DNA from 2 places in the Nonomuraea sp. NPDC049504 genome. Region 2 is predicted to be linked to the other one. Evidence: predicted binding sites of a transcription regulator. Region 2 holds the regulator's gene; the other holds the start of a gene.

Region 1 (7,116 bases), on a different contig from region 2:
TGGTTCATGACCGCCGGGTCCGAGACAGCCGGCCTGCCCGCCTGCTGGGGCGGCAACCTGCCCGACCACGCCTACAACTTCTACCTCGTCCGCACTCCCGTCATCGTCGGCGTGCTGAGCACCCTGTTCACGGAGCTGTGGGCCCGCGCGCAGCCCCTGCCGTGGGCGCCCAGGGCCGACGGCGTGCGCCAGGTGCTGCGCCTGGCCGCACAGGGCCTGTGCGACGACTCCATCGCCCGCCAGCTCGGCGTGTCCGTACGGACCGTGCGCGCCCGATGGGCCGACGCCATGACCGAGTTGGGCGCGCAATCCCGCTTCCGCGCAGGTGTGGAGGCCGCCAGGCGCGGGTGGCTGAGGTAATACTCACCGCGCGGGCCGCATCGGTCATATGGTGGGAAGGTGCTGGAAGACGTCCCCCGCGATCCGTTCGCGGACGACCCTAACGACCCTTCCTCAGCGATGGGCGCGCTCGACGATGCCGAGCCGCTCACGGCCGCCGAGCGCGACGAGGCCATCACCGACCTCGCCGACGTCGAGGTCTTCCGTTCCCTGCTCGAACCGCAGGGGGTGCTGGGGCTCGTACTCGACTGCCCGGAGTGTGGCGAGCAGCACTTCTTCGACTGGGATCTGCTGCGCGGCAACCTCAAGCAGATGATCGAGAAAGGCCAGCCACAGGTGCACGAGCCGGCCTTCCACCCTGACCCCGCCGACTACGTCAGCTGGGACTACGCCAGAGGCTACGTCGACGGCGTCATCGACACGGAGGAGCGCCGCTGAGTCACGTCATCCCGCAGCACGGCCAGCAGCCGCACCGCGGGATCGCCCGGATCGGGCATCTCTCCACGGCCGAGCGCGTCGAGCAGCGCGTCGGTCTCGTCCTCTGGCGTCAAGCGGACTCCAGCTCGGCCATCTGCCGCAGCCTGGCCAGCGCCCGATGCTGGGCGACGCGCACTGCACCCGGTGACATACCGAGTACATTACCGGTCTCCTCCGCCGAGAGCCCCGACACCACCCGCAGCAGCAGCAACTCCCGCTGGTTCTCGGGCAGACGGGCCAGCAGCCGCCTGGCGTGCTCGACCTCGATGTAGCGGACCACGGTCTCCTCGGGCCCCGGGCCGTCGTCGGGGCCGTCGGGCAGGTCCTGTGTCGGCACCGCCGACCGTACCGAGCTTCGTAGCGCATCGGCCACCTTGTGCGAGGCGATGCCGAACACGAACGACGCGAACGGCCGCCCCATGTCGCGGTATCGCGGCAGCGCGGACAACACCGCGATGCACACCTCCTGGGCGACGTCATCGGCAATGTGATATTGCCCTGAAACCCTGCCCAGCCGGGCGCGGCAATACCGCACCACCATCGGACGCAACTCGCCGAGCAGGGATTCGATCGCACTGCGATCCCCCTGTACGGCGAGGCTCGTCAGTTCCCTAAGGTCGGAGTCATCCGTCCGTGCCGGAAGTCTCGACGCGAGCCTTACCCCAATTTTGGCGTCGGCGACGCTTCCCTCGCTCACGATAGGCATGATGCCCGCACTGATCCGGCCTGTCGTCATGGCGAACGGCTACGGATTGGTCACATTGAAGCGACGATAACGAGCAGTAATCAGGCGACCACACTAAGCCTTAATACTGACATAATATTTCACCTGATAACCCGGAATGCACGACATTTGTCAGACCTCAGACGCTTATCGCCCACTCCCGGTTTACGACCAACAATCCACCTTTCCCCCCAATTTCCCCCATCGCCCGATAAGCCGCCCGCCCAGAACCGGCCCCCAAGCGTGGGCGCCCTCGGCCGAGTTCCCGCCGCGCCGCGCCGCGCGCGCTCCCTCAGTCGTCGCGCGCGTCCAGCAGCTCCAGGTAGCCCCGTACGGCCTCCCACAGGTGATGCTCGGGGTAGCGGCCCAGGCTCCGGTGCTCGCGCCGCCACCGCCGGTCCCAGTACGCCCCGTGCACCGCCCTGAGGTGCTCCAGCGCCGTCCGCAGCTCCGCCTCGACGTCGGCCACCCCGTTGCCGGCGGCCCCGCCCTCGGACGCCGCCCGCGCCTCGCCGAAGCGCCGCTCCGCCAGCGCCGCCAGCACGTCCTCCTCGATGCCGTCCAGCGACCAGATCCGCACCGGTTCCCTGACGTGATGGTTGGCCACCGGGTCCCGATGCGAGCGCCAGACGTAGGCCACCCCGCCCTTGTCCAGATCGAGGAAGTCGACCAGCCAGGCCGTCCCCGGCGGCTGCGTGCCCCACGCCACCTCCTCGGGTGGCAGGTTCAGCACGAACGCCACCTCCAAGCACTCGATCTCATCGGCCCCGCCGAGCAGGTCGCCGAACACGTACGCCGCCCGCAGGAACGGCTCGTCCGCCCGCACCCGCCGCGTCTGCTCGCACGCCCGCGCGAGCATCCGCAACCGCTCCACCGCCCGCCGGTACCGCACGCCCCCGGCCACCTCCTCACACCGACCGCCGCCCAGCGTACGTGCCCACCCCAGCCGCACGCCGACCCCAGGCACCGCCAAGCCGTACAGACGCAGGAAAGCCGTACGGCCCGCACCCTGAGCGGGTGCGGGCCGTACGGTCAGCGGAAGGAAGGGACGGTCAGTGGCCGTGGCCGTGACCGTGACCCGCGCCGGCGGCGGGCGCCTCCTCCTCGGGCTTGTCCACCACGAGCGCCTCGGTCGTGAGCAGCATGCCCGCGATCGAAGCGGCGTTCTGGACGGCCGAGCGGGTGACCTTGACCGGGTCGATGACGCCCTGGCCGATGAGGTCGCCGTATTCGCCGGTCGCGGCGTTGAGGCCGTGACCGGCCTCCAGCTCGGCGACCTTGTGCGTCACGACGTAGCCCTCGAGGCCGGCGTTCTCGGCGATCCAGCGGGCCGGCTCGACCAGCGCGCGGCGCACGATGCCGACACCGGTCGCCTCGTCGCCCGACAGACCGAGGTCATCGAGGTCCTTGGAGACGTGGATCAGCGCGGAGCCACCGCCGGAGACGATGCCCTCCTCGATCGCGGCGCGCGTCGCGGAGATCGCGTCCTCGAGACGGTGCTTCTTCTCCTTCAGCTCGACCTCGGTGGCGGCGCCGACGCGCAGCACGCACACACCGCCGGCCAGCTTGGCCAGCCGCTCCTGCAGCTTTTCGCGGTCCCAGTCGGAGTCGGACTGCTCGATGGCAATCTTGATCTCCTTGACGCGGTCCTCGATGGCCTGCGCGTCACCGGCGCCGTCGACGATGGTCGTGGCGTCCTTGGTGACGACGACGCGGCGGGCCGTGCCGAGCACCTCGAGACCGACGTGCTCCAGCTTGAGGCCGACCTCCTCGCTGACGACCTGGCCGCCGGTGAGGATGGCCATGTCCTGCAGCATCGCCTTGCGGCGGTCGCCGAAGCCGGGGGCCTTGACGGCCACCGAGGTGAAGGTGCCGCGGATCTTGTTGGTGACCAGGACGGCCAGGGCCTCGCCCTCGACGTCCTCGGCGACCACGAGCAGCGGCTTCTTCGTCTGGGCGATCTTCTCCAGCAGCGGCAGGAAGTCCGCGATGGAGGAGATCTTGCCCTGGGTGAGCAGGATGTAGGCGTCCTCGAGGACGGACTCCATGCGCTCGGGGTCGGTGACCATGTAGGCCGACAGGTAGCCCTTGTCGAACTGCATGCCCTCGGTGAACTCGAGCTCCATGCCCATGGCGTTGGACTCTTCGACGGTGAGCACACCGTCCTTGCCCACCTTGTCGAACGCCTCGGCGATCAGGTCACCGATCTGCGCGTCCTGCGCGGAGATCGTGGCGACGTTGGCGATCTCCTTCTTGTCGGCCACCTCGCGGGCGGTCGACAGCAGGCGGTCGCTGACGGCCTTGGCGGCCTTGTCGATGCCGCGCTTGAGCGACAGCGGCGAGGCGCCGGCGGCGACGTTGCGCAGGCCCTCGCGGACCATGGCCTGGGCCAGGACGGTCGCGGTGGTGGTGCCGTCGCCCGCGATGTCGTTGGTCTTGGTCGCCACTTCCTTGGCGAGCTGGGCGCCGAGGTTCTCGTAGCGCTCCTCCAGCTCGATCTCACGAGCGATGGTCACACCGTCGTTCGTGATCGTCGGCGCACCGAACTTCTTGTCGATGACGACGTTACGGCCGCGCGGGCCGAGGGTTACCTTGACGGCGTCCGCGAGGGCGTTCACGCCGCGCTCGAGCGCGCGGCGGGCGTCCTCGTCGAACTCCAGGATCTTCGCCATTGTCTGAAAGTCCTCTCCTAGCGTCGAAAGCCCCGGCCGCCCTCAAGAGCGCCCGGGGCTCGACACATCCGGCCTACTTCTCGATGATCGCGAGAACGTCGCGGGCGGAGAGCACGAGGTACTCCTCGCCGCCGTACTTGACCTCGGTGCCGCCGTACTTGCTGTAGAGGACGATGTCGCCCTCCGAGACGTCGAGCGGAATCCGCTTCTCGCCGTCCTCGTCCCAGTTGCCCGGGCCCACCGCGAGGACCTTGCCCTCCTGCGGCTTCTCCTTGGCGGTGTCCGGGATGACCAGACCGGAAGCGGTGGTCTGCTCGGCCTCAAGCGGCTGAACCACAATGCGGTCGCCGAGCGGCTTAACGGGAACCTTGGTGGCGGTCGTCACGATCGGACCTCCCCTTCAGATTTGAATGATCTAGAAGAGGCGACCAGCTGGGCCTGCCGTCGCGGGTGTCAGACCTGCCTCGTCGCACGTTGGCACTCTCAAGGGGAGAGTGCCAACAGGAAACATATGCAAGAGGGGCTTGACAGTCAACACGAACGCGTCTGCTGAGAGCGATCAGAGCTCGGGAAGAGGCCGTTGACCTGGTCCAGTCTCCCACGTGCACGAATGTTCGCCCCACCGGCCACGCCGCTCCCGCCCGCTCGGACCACGACGCCGACCCGCCCCTACCCACCTGCACACCTCCTACCCGCACCACCTCGCACAGGTCTCCCCGCCCTTAGGACTCCCCCGAGGCGCGTCTCAGCGTCCTGAGGATGGCGGGCGTGGCGCTAACGTCGGGTGACGTGGACCTCGACGCCTTCACGGAGCTGCTGACCCCGCGCGGCCTGCGGGCGCTCGCCGAGGCGGGCGAGCTGGCGGGCGCCGATCCCGTGGCCGCCGCCACGACCCTGCGCAAGACGTACGACGCGGCGCTCACCTCCGCCGCGCTCACCCAGGCGGGGCTGCGGCAGCGGGCAAGGGCCAAGTTCGGCGCGGACGCCGACCGGATGTTCTTCACGCCGCACGGGCTCGAACAGGCCACCCGCACCGAGGTCGCCGCCCACCGCGCCGCCCTGCTGTCCACCCTGCTGCCCACCCAGGCGCCCGCCCTGCCGCCCGCCCTGCCGCCCGCCCTGCCGCCCTCCGGCGCCCGCGTCGTGGACGCCTGCTGCGGCATCGGGGGCGACCTGCTCGCGCTGGCCCGCGCCGGGTGCACGGTGACGGCGTTCGACACCGACCCGCTGACGGTGGCCGTGGCGCGGGCGAACGCGGAGGCGTTCGGGCTGGGCGAGCGGGTGACGATTCACGTGGGCGACGCGGCCGAGGTGCGTCCCGAGGAGTACGACGCGCTGTTCGCCGACCCGGCGCGGCGCACGGGCAGGGGCAGGACGTTCGACCCGATGGCGTACTCGCCGCCCTGGCCCGTGGTGCTCGACCTGATCTCACGCGCCCGGCTCGCCTGCCTCAAGGTGGCGCCGGGCATCCCGTACGAGTTCATCCCCGAGGGCGGGCTGGCCGAGTGGGTGTCGTACAAGGGGGAGGTCAAGGAGGCCACGCTGTGGACGGGCGCCGGCGTGACCGCGGGCAGGCGCGCGGCCCTGCTGCCCGGCGGGCACACGCTGACCGCCACCGGCGTCACGGCCGAGGTGGGCCCGCCAGGGCGCTACCTCTACGAGCCCGACGGCGCCGCCATCCGCGCGCACCTCGTCGGCGAGGTGGCCGAGTTGGTCGGCGGGCGGCTGATGGACCCGATGATCGCGTACGTCACGTCCGACGCCCCGGCGGACACCCCATGGGCCGCCAGATACGAAATAGAAGACATCATCCCCTTTTCTCTGAAAAAACTCCGCGCCGCACTCCGCGCCCGACAAATCGGCAATGTCACCATCAAGAAGCGCGGGTCCGCCGTCGACATCGAGCGCCTCCGTGCCGATTTGCGGCTCAGCGGGGAGAACACCATGGTCATCGCCCTGACCAGGATTCTCGACAAACCCTCGGTAATCCTCTGTAAGCCCTCCTCACCTGCCTGAATCGCCAAATTCGGCCATCGAATCGCTTTCCTCGATCTTTCACTTCAGCCCTGACGGACCTTGATCGAAAGGCTAAGGTGGGCGGGCGGGAGTTCTCCCCCTATTGCGGTTAACCGCGTTCTCGCTCTTCAGATATTGAACCGGACCTACCCGACCACTGCGCGGCAGTCCGTCGGCGAGCGAAGGAGCTTTCGGTGGACCATTCCAACCACACCACCCTTCTCCAATCGGGCGCGTACAACGCCGACGTCGTCCCCAAGAGGATGCGGGACCTGCTCGCCCGTGCCGCCCAGGACCACGTCTACGAGCAGCGCACCCAGGGCGCGGTGCTCGACGAGATCCGCCAGCGCCTGGAGGGCATGGAATGGCTGCTGCGGGAGGTCCGCGAGCGGGAGCTGGGCGGGCTGAGCGGGTCCATCGAGGCGGTGAGCGGGCGGCTCGACGAGATCTCCGCCAAGCCGCCGATGTGGGCGGAGGGCCTCGCGCAGCACGTCGAGGCCGTACGCGACCACGTGGACGCCGTGGGCGACAGGGTGAGCGGGGTGGACGCCAGAGTCTCCCCGATCACCGACCTGCCGAGCGTGTGGGCCGACCTCGGCACCGTGGGCGAGAGCGTCGACGAGGCGCTCAACCGGCTGCAGTCGGTGCTCGACACCACCGACGGCATCACCAAGGGCATGGCCGACTTCGCCGCCACCCTGGCGGGGCTCAACGCCAGCATGGAGGCCGCGGCCGGGCGCTTCACCCGGCTCGACCGGTCGATGGCGGAGCTGACGTCCCGCACCGACCGGGTCGAGGTGGCGGTCTCCGACCTGTCCGAGAGCCTCACCACCCGCCTCGACGACACCGACCAGCGCCTGACGACCCGCCTGGACGAGACCGACCAGC
Region 2 (7,116 bases):
CCACCATGATCGAGACGTCCGCGCCGCCGTCGTGCCCGCCGGAGCAGTGCCCGCCGGACGACGAGATGACCGAGACGCCGCCCGTCGAGGCGACCCCCCTGCAGGACACGCAGACCACGCCCTAGAGGCTCATCGCCGGGCAAGACAGCTCGCCCCGCGGCAAGACGCGCAGAGCACCCCCTAGCGGCTCACCAGCGGCCCGTGCGGCTGAAGAGCACGGCGGCCGCCGCCACCCCCGCCGTGGACGTGCGCAGCACCGTAGGCCCGAGCAGCACCGGCTCCGCCTTGGCCGCCCTGAACCGCTCCAGCTCCTCCTCCGAGACCCCGCCTTCCGGCCCCACCACCATGACGACGTCGCCGCCCGCCGGCAGCGCCACGCCCGACAGCGGCTCGGCGGCCTCCTCGTGCAGCACCAGCCCGAGCGCCGCCTCCGCCAGCAGCCGCTCGACGCGTGCCGTGGAGGCGAGGTCGGTCACCTCGGGCAGGTGGAAGCGGCGGGCCTGCTTGCCCGCCTCGCGCGCGGTGGAGCGCCAGCGGCCGAGGGCCTTGGCGACCTTGTCGCCCTTCCACTGGGTGATACTGCGGGCCGCCGCCCACGGCACGATCACGTCGACGCCGGCCTCGGTCATCATCTCGACCGCCAGCTCGCCCCTGTCGCCCTTGGGCAGCCCCTGGACGACCACCAGCCGGGGCCGCGGCGGCTCGACGTCGTAGCGGCGCAGCACCTCGAGCCGCAGCGCGTCCTTCAGCGCCTCGCGTACGACGCACTCGGCCACCCCGCCCGCCCCGTCGGTGAGGTCGACCCGCTCACCGGCGCGCAACCGGCGTACGGAGGCCGCGTGCCGCCCCTCGGGGCCGTCGAGCGTCAGCTCGGGCCCTTCGAGGTGCGCGCTCAGGAAGACCGGAGCCGTCACCGGCCGTTGAACGCGTCACGCAGGCGGGAGAAAAAACCCTGCTGGCCCGGTGCGAACTTGCCAGGCGGGCGCTCCTCACCTCGCTGCCTGGCCAGCTCGCGCAGCAGCTCTTCCTGAGCCGCGTCGAGACGGCTCGGCGTCTCGACGTTGACGTGGATGAGCAGGTCGCCCCTGCCGGACTCGTTGAGCCGCTGGACGCCTCTGCCGTACATGGTGATGACCTGGCCCGACTGCGTGCCGGGCCGGACGTCGATCTCCTCGGCGCCGTCGAGGGTCTCGACGGTCAGCACGGTGCCGAGCGCGGCGGCCGTCATCGGGATCTGGACGGTGCAGTGGAGGTCGTCGCCGCGCCGTTCGAAGATCTCGTGGGGCCGCTCGACGATCTCGAGGAACAGGTCGCCGGGCGGGCCGCCGCCCGGGCCGACCTCGCCCTCGCCGGCGAGCTGGATGTGGGTGCCGTCCTCGACGCCCGCGGGGATGCGGACCTTGATCGTACGGCGGGTGCGCACCCGGCCGTCGCCGGAGCACTCCTGGCAGGGGTTGCGGATGATGGTGCCGAAGCCGCCGCACTGCGGGCAGGGCCGCGAGGTCATGACCTGGCCCAGGAAGGACCGCGTCACCTGGGAGATCTCGCCGCGCCCGCTGCACATGTCGCAGGTGTCGGGGTGGGTGCCGGGCGCGGTGCCGGCGCCGTGGCAGATGTCGCACAGCACGGCCGTGTCGACGGCCAGCTCGCGGGTCGTGCCGAACGCCGTCTCGCGCAGGTCGAGCTCGACCCTGATGGTGGCGTTGCGGCCCCTGCGGGCACGTGAGCGGGGCCCCCTGGCACCGGTGGCGGTGCCGAAGAAGGCGTCCATGATGTCGCTGAACGGGAAGCCCGCTCCGAAGCCTCCCGCGCCGGCACCCGCTCCCGCGCCGCCGCCGAAGGGGTCGCCACCCAGGTCGTACATCTGGCGCTTGTTCGGGTCGGACAGCACCTCGTAGGCCTGCGTGATCTCTTTGAACCGCTCCTGCGTGTCAGGATCGGGGTTCACGTCAGGGTGCAGCTCTCGGGCGAGCCGGCGATACGCCTTCTTGATCTCGTCCTGACTCGCGTCACGGCGCACCCCGAGGGTGGCGTAGTAGTCGCTGTTTGCCACTTATCGACCTCTTATGATGCAGCCAGGATCTGGCTGACGTAGCGTGCCACCGCGCGTACGGCGCCCATCGTCACGGGATAGTCCATCCTGGTCGGCCCCAGAACGCCGAGCCGGGCCAGTTGGTTGTCGCCAGAACCGTATCCGGTCGCGACGATGGATGTGCCCCTCAGGTAGGGGTTTTCCGAGCCGATGCGCACGGTGAGCGCGGACGGGGTGTCTGAGGTTGTCTCGCCGAGCAGCCGCATGAGGACGACGTGCTCCTCAAGCGCCTCCAGCACGTCGCGCAGGCCGGTGGCGAAGTCGGCGCCGGCGAGGTTGGCCGCGCCGGCGAACACGATCTTCTCGTCGTGCCGCTCGACCAGCGTCTCGAGCAGCACGGAGAGGATCGTCGCCGCGGCGGGCCGGTCTTCGACCGGGAGTCTTTCCGGCAGGTCGGCCACCAGCTCGGGCACGCTGCTCAGGCCGCAGCCGTCGAGGCAGGCGTTGAGCACGGCGCGCAGGTTGGCGATGCGGTGGTCCTCCACCACTTCGGGCAGCTCCACCACGCGCTGCTCGACGCGGCCGGTGTTGGTGATCAGCACGAGCATGACCCGCCGGTCGGTCAGCGGGACGAGCTCGACGTGCCGGACCGTCGAACGGTTGAGCGTCGGGTATTGCACGACCGCCACCTGCCTGGTCAGCTGCGCGAGCAGCCGGACCGTGCGGGTGACGACGTCGTCGAGGTCGACCGCGCCGGCGAGGAACGTCTCGATCGCCCGCCGCTCGGCCCCCGACAACGGCTTGACCTGCGAGAGCCGGTCGACGAACAGGCGATAGCCCTTGTCCGTCGGCACGCGGCCCGCGCTGGTGTGGGGCTGGGTGATGTAGCCTTCCTCTTCCAGCGCGGCCATGTCGTTCCTGACCGTCGCCGGGGAGACCTTCAGATTGTGACGCTCGGCCAGCGCCTTGGAGCCCACCGGTTCGTTGGTGGACACGTAGTCTTCGACAATGGCCCGGAGCACCGCCAGCTTCCGATCGTCGAGCACGTGCTCACCTCCTGCCTCTGTCCCTTACAGGAACGTGGTGTCTAGCACTCTGTGTTCCCGAGTGCCAAGTGTACGGCTCTCGCCCACAAGGTGCGATAACACCGCGTCCCAACTGCTGTCTGGCTTCCTGTGAGCGACAGGCCCCACACTTGCCCTCATGACCGACGATTCCCGGCCCCCGGCGTACGGCCCGCCGCCAGGCTACGGTCCGCCCCAGTACGGACCGCCCCCACAGGGACAGCCGCCGCAGGGACCACCCCAGTACGGGCAACAGCCTCCGTTCGGACAGGGGCCACCGCAGTACGGTGACCCCGCTCAGTTCGGCCCGCCATCTCAGTACGGACAATACGGCCAACAGGCCCAATTTCCACCACGAATCGACTCCAAAGCCATAAAGCCCAGCCGCTGGTGGCTGGTGGCCGTCTGGGGCGTGTTCGTGGCCTGCCTGGCGGCCGGCGGCGTGCTGTTCGCCACCGGCCTGGGCGGCGCGACCGACCTGGTGCCCAAGCAGACGTTCGCGTCCGGCGAAAGCGTCACGGTGACGGTCGACCCGGCCGAGAAGCCGGGCGTCTACCTCGCCAGCGACACCGCCGTCACCTACGACTGCTCGATCAGCGGCGAGGCCAAGCTGGCCAAGACCCCCGACCGGCGTACGGTGTCGGCCGGCGACGCCGTGTGGGAGCAGTTCCTGGTGATCAACGCGCCGGCCAAGGGCGACTACCAGCTCACCTGCGTCAACCAGGAGGACGCCACCGTGCGCTACGGCGTCGGCCGCGACTCCTACTCCGTCGTGAACGGCGTCGCCGACGGCCTCATCGCCCTCGTGGCCCTGCCGGGCGCCGGGCTGCTCGCCGCCATCGCCGGCACGATCGTCGTCCTCGTCCGCCGCAGCGGCGCGCGGAAGCGCCTTGCAGTGAGCGGGTGATTTGCTACGGTCCCCGTGTGTACGAGGGCGATGTACTGGCGGGAAATTGGCGGCGGCCGGGCAAGGGCAAGATCCCCAAGGTGCCCGCGGAGCCGGACCTCGTCGTGGAGGACGCCGACAGCGGCTTCTGCGGCGCCGTGGTGGCCTGTGACAAGGAGGCCGTCACGCTGGAGGACCGGTTCGGCAAGCGCCGGCTCTTCCCGCTCGCGCCCGCGGCGTTCCTGCTGGAAGGCCGTCCCGTGACCCTCGTACGCCCCGCCGCCACCGCCCCCACCGGCCCTCGGCGCAGCGCGTCGGGCTCGATCGCCGTCGAAGGGCTGCGGGCCAGGGTCGCCAGGCAGAGCCGCATCTACGTCGAGGGCGTCCACGACGCCGCCCTCGTCGAGAAGATCTGGGGCCACGACCTGCGGGTCGAAGGCGTCGTCGTCGAATACCTCGAAGGCGTCGACCACCTGCCCGCCATCGTCGACGAGTTCGGCCCCGAGCCGGGGCGGCGCCTCGGCGTGCTCGTCGACCACCTGGTGCCCGGCTCCAAGGAGAGCCGGATCGCCGCCGAGATCACCTCGCCCGACGTGCTCGTGGTGGGGCATCCGTTCGTCGACATCTGGCAGGCGGTCAAGCCGTCCGTGCTGCGCATCCCGGCCTGGCCCGACGTGCCGCGCGGGGTGCCATGGAAGGAGGGCGTCATCGCCGCGCTGGGCTGGCGCATGGAGCCCGCGGAGGCGTGGCGGCGCATTCTCGGCGCCGTCTCGACGTACACGGACCTGGAACCGGCGCTGCTCGGCCGGGTCGAGGAACTGATCGACTTCGTTACGGAGGCCCCATGAGCCAGGACCCGACCCCGCCGCCCGCCGACGACGACGCCACCCGCAGGTTCGCCCCGGCGGACGACGACGCCACGCGCAGGGTCACCCCGTCCGACCTGCCGCCGCCCGCGCCCGGCTCGGGCCCCCAACCCGGCCCGCCCCCACCGTACGGACAACAACCCGGCCACCCCCAGCAACCCGGCTCCACGCCCGGCTACCCACCGCAACCCGGCTCCACTCCGGGTTACTCGCAGCAGCCCGGTTCCGTGCCGGGTTATGAGCAGCAGCCCGGGTCGTCCGGCTACGGGCAGCAGCCCGGCTCGGCGCCCGGCTACGGGCAGCAGCCCGGGTCGGCCCCCGGTTACGGGCAGCAGCTCCCCTACGGGCAGCAGCCCGGGTCGGCGCCGATCTACCACCCGCAGCCGCCCAGCGGCTACGGCCAGCAGGGCCCCTATGGCGGTCCCGGCGGCTACGGTCCGCCCGGCGGCTACGGCCGGCCCGGCTATCCGCCGCCCCCGCCCGGCTACGGCTACCCGCAGCACCCCGGCGAGCCCTACGTGCCCGGCCGCTTCGGCCCCCGCCCCGGCACCGACGACAACTCCATGGCGATGCTGGCCCACCTCCTCGGCCTGCTGGTCTCGTGGATCGGCCCGCTCATCATCTACGTGATGCGCAAGGACCAGTCGCCCTACGTCAGGGACCAGGCGGCGGAGGCGCTGAACTTCCAGATCACCATGTTCATCGGCTACATCGTGTCCGCGTTCCTGATGCTGCTGTTCATCGGCTTCCTGCTGCTGCCGGCGGTCTTCGTCGTGTCGCTGATCTTCCACATCCAGGCGGCGATGGCGACGTACCGGGGCGAGCGTTACCGCTACCCCATCTCCATCCGCCTGATCACCTAGACCAGCAGGTCCCTGATCAGGGCGTCGGCCAGCAGCCGGCCCTGGAGGGTCAGCACCATGCGGCCCGCCTTGAACGGCTCGGGCTCCAGCAGCCCCCGCGCCAGGGCGCTCGCCACCACGGGCCGCGCGGCGGGCGCGACCTCGGCCAGCGGATAGCCGGACGACAGCCGCAGCTCCAGCATGAGGCGTTCGGCATCGCGGTCGTCGTGCCCGAGCACCTCGCGGGCGTGCGCCGGCGAGTGGCCCGCGGCCAGGCGCTGGGCGTAGGCGGCGGGGTGCTTGACGTTCCACCATCGGGTGCCGCCGACGTGGCTGTGGGCTCCTGGGCCGGCCGCCCACCAGTCGCCGCCGGTCCAGTAGAGCAGGTTGTGGCGGCAGCGGGCGTCGTCGGTGACGGCCCAGTTGGACACCTCGTACCACGCGAACCCGGCCGCGGACAGCAGCTCGTCGGCGATGAGGTAGCGGTCGGCGGCCACGTCGTCGTCGGGCATCGGCAGCTCACCGCGCCTGATGCGCGCGGCCAGGCGGGTGCCCTCCTCGACGATCAGCGAGTACGCCGACACGTGGTCGGGCCCTGCCTCGATCGCCGCGCCCAGCGAGGCCCGCCAGTCGTCGTCGGACTCTCCCGGCGTGCTGTAGATCAGGTCGAGGTTGACGTGCTCGAACCCGGCCGCGCGCGCCTCCCTGACGGCCGCGGCGGCCCGGCCGGGCGTGTGGCGGCGGTCGAGGACCTGCAGCACGTGCTCGCGTACGCTCTGCATGCCGAAGCTGATGCGGTTGAAGCCGCCGTGGCGCAGCTTCTCCAGCGACGAGGGATCGACCGACTCGGGGTTGGCCTCGGTGGTGACCTCGGCGTCCGGCCGCAACCCGAACTCCGAGCCGATCGCGGCCAGGATGCGTGCCAGGTCTTGGGGAGGCAGCAGCGTGGGGGTGCCGCCGCCGAAGAACACCGTCTCCACCGGCAGGTCGGTCTCGCCCAGGACGCGGCGCGCCAGGCGGATCTCCTCGATCACCGTGTCGGCGTAGTCGCGCTGCGAGGCGCCGGGGCCCAGCTCGGAGGCGGTGTAGGTGTTGAAGTCGCAGTAGCCGCAGCGGGTCAGGCAGAACGGCACGTGCACGTAGAAGCCGAACGGGCGCTCGCCGAGGCCGCGCAGGGCGCTGTCGGGCAGCTCGCCCGAGGTGGGCGCGGGATCGCCGTCAGGCAGGATGGATGGCACGTTTCCAGTGTGCCCGTCCCCCGCAGTGCTCCGACCGGTGCGGGTCGTTGACGAGGGCTCAGGGCGGCTCTACGATCGCGTCAACTTATAGGAAAGTTTCCTATTTGTAGCTGTCCGGGAGCGGCCCCGTGAAGAAGAAGATCCTCATCGCCCTGTCCGTCTTACTCGGGCTCACGCTGGTCTCCGTA

What was found. Region 2 encodes HrcA, which represses chaperone genes, less so after heat shock. Its sites were predicted from a motif close to TTGGCACTCTCNNNNNGAGAGTGCCAA; they were not measured.
Region 1: a site for HrcA is predicted at 4,687-4,713, ahead of groES (co-chaperone GroES). Genes of this name have one in related genera too.

What each region holds. Positions count from the first base shown of each region.
Region 1 covers NZ_JBFAPT010000002.1:55,312-62,427, reverse strand. The annotation lists gene AB0K28_RS03660 (LuxR C-terminal-related transcriptional regulator) at 1-360, shown strand, start outside; gene AB0K28_RS03655 (DUF5319 domain-containing protein) at 400-777, shown strand; gene AB0K28_RS03650 (hypothetical protein) at 738-890, opposite strand; gene AB0K28_RS03645 (sigma-70 family RNA polymerase sigma factor) at 887-1,522, opposite strand; gene AB0K28_RS03640 (hypothetical protein) at 1,833-2,432, opposite strand; gene groL (chaperonin GroEL) at 2,593-4,212, opposite strand; gene groES (co-chaperone GroES) at 4,286-4,600, opposite strand; gene AB0K28_RS03625 (methyltransferase domain-containing protein) at 4,981-6,228, shown strand; gene AB0K28_RS03620 (hypothetical protein) at 6,423-7,116, shown strand, end outside.
Region 2 covers NZ_JBFAPT010000020.1:131,582-138,697, forward strand. The annotation lists gene AB0K28_RS33135 (hypothetical protein) at 1-125, shown strand, start outside; gene AB0K28_RS33140 (16S rRNA (uracil(1498)-N(3))-methyltransferase) at 189-914, opposite strand; gene dnaJ (molecular chaperone DnaJ) at 911-2,053, opposite strand; gene hrcA (heat-inducible transcriptional repressor HrcA) at 2,065-3,078, opposite strand; gene AB0K28_RS33155 (hypothetical protein) at 3,494-4,003, shown strand; gene AB0K28_RS33160 (DUF3097 domain-containing protein) at 4,021-4,830, shown strand; gene AB0K28_RS33165 (DUF4870 domain-containing protein) at 4,827-5,711, shown strand; gene hemW (radical SAM family heme chaperone HemW) at 5,708-6,928, opposite strand; gene AB0K28_RS33175 (glycoside hydrolase family 18 protein) at 7,057-7,116, shown strand, end outside.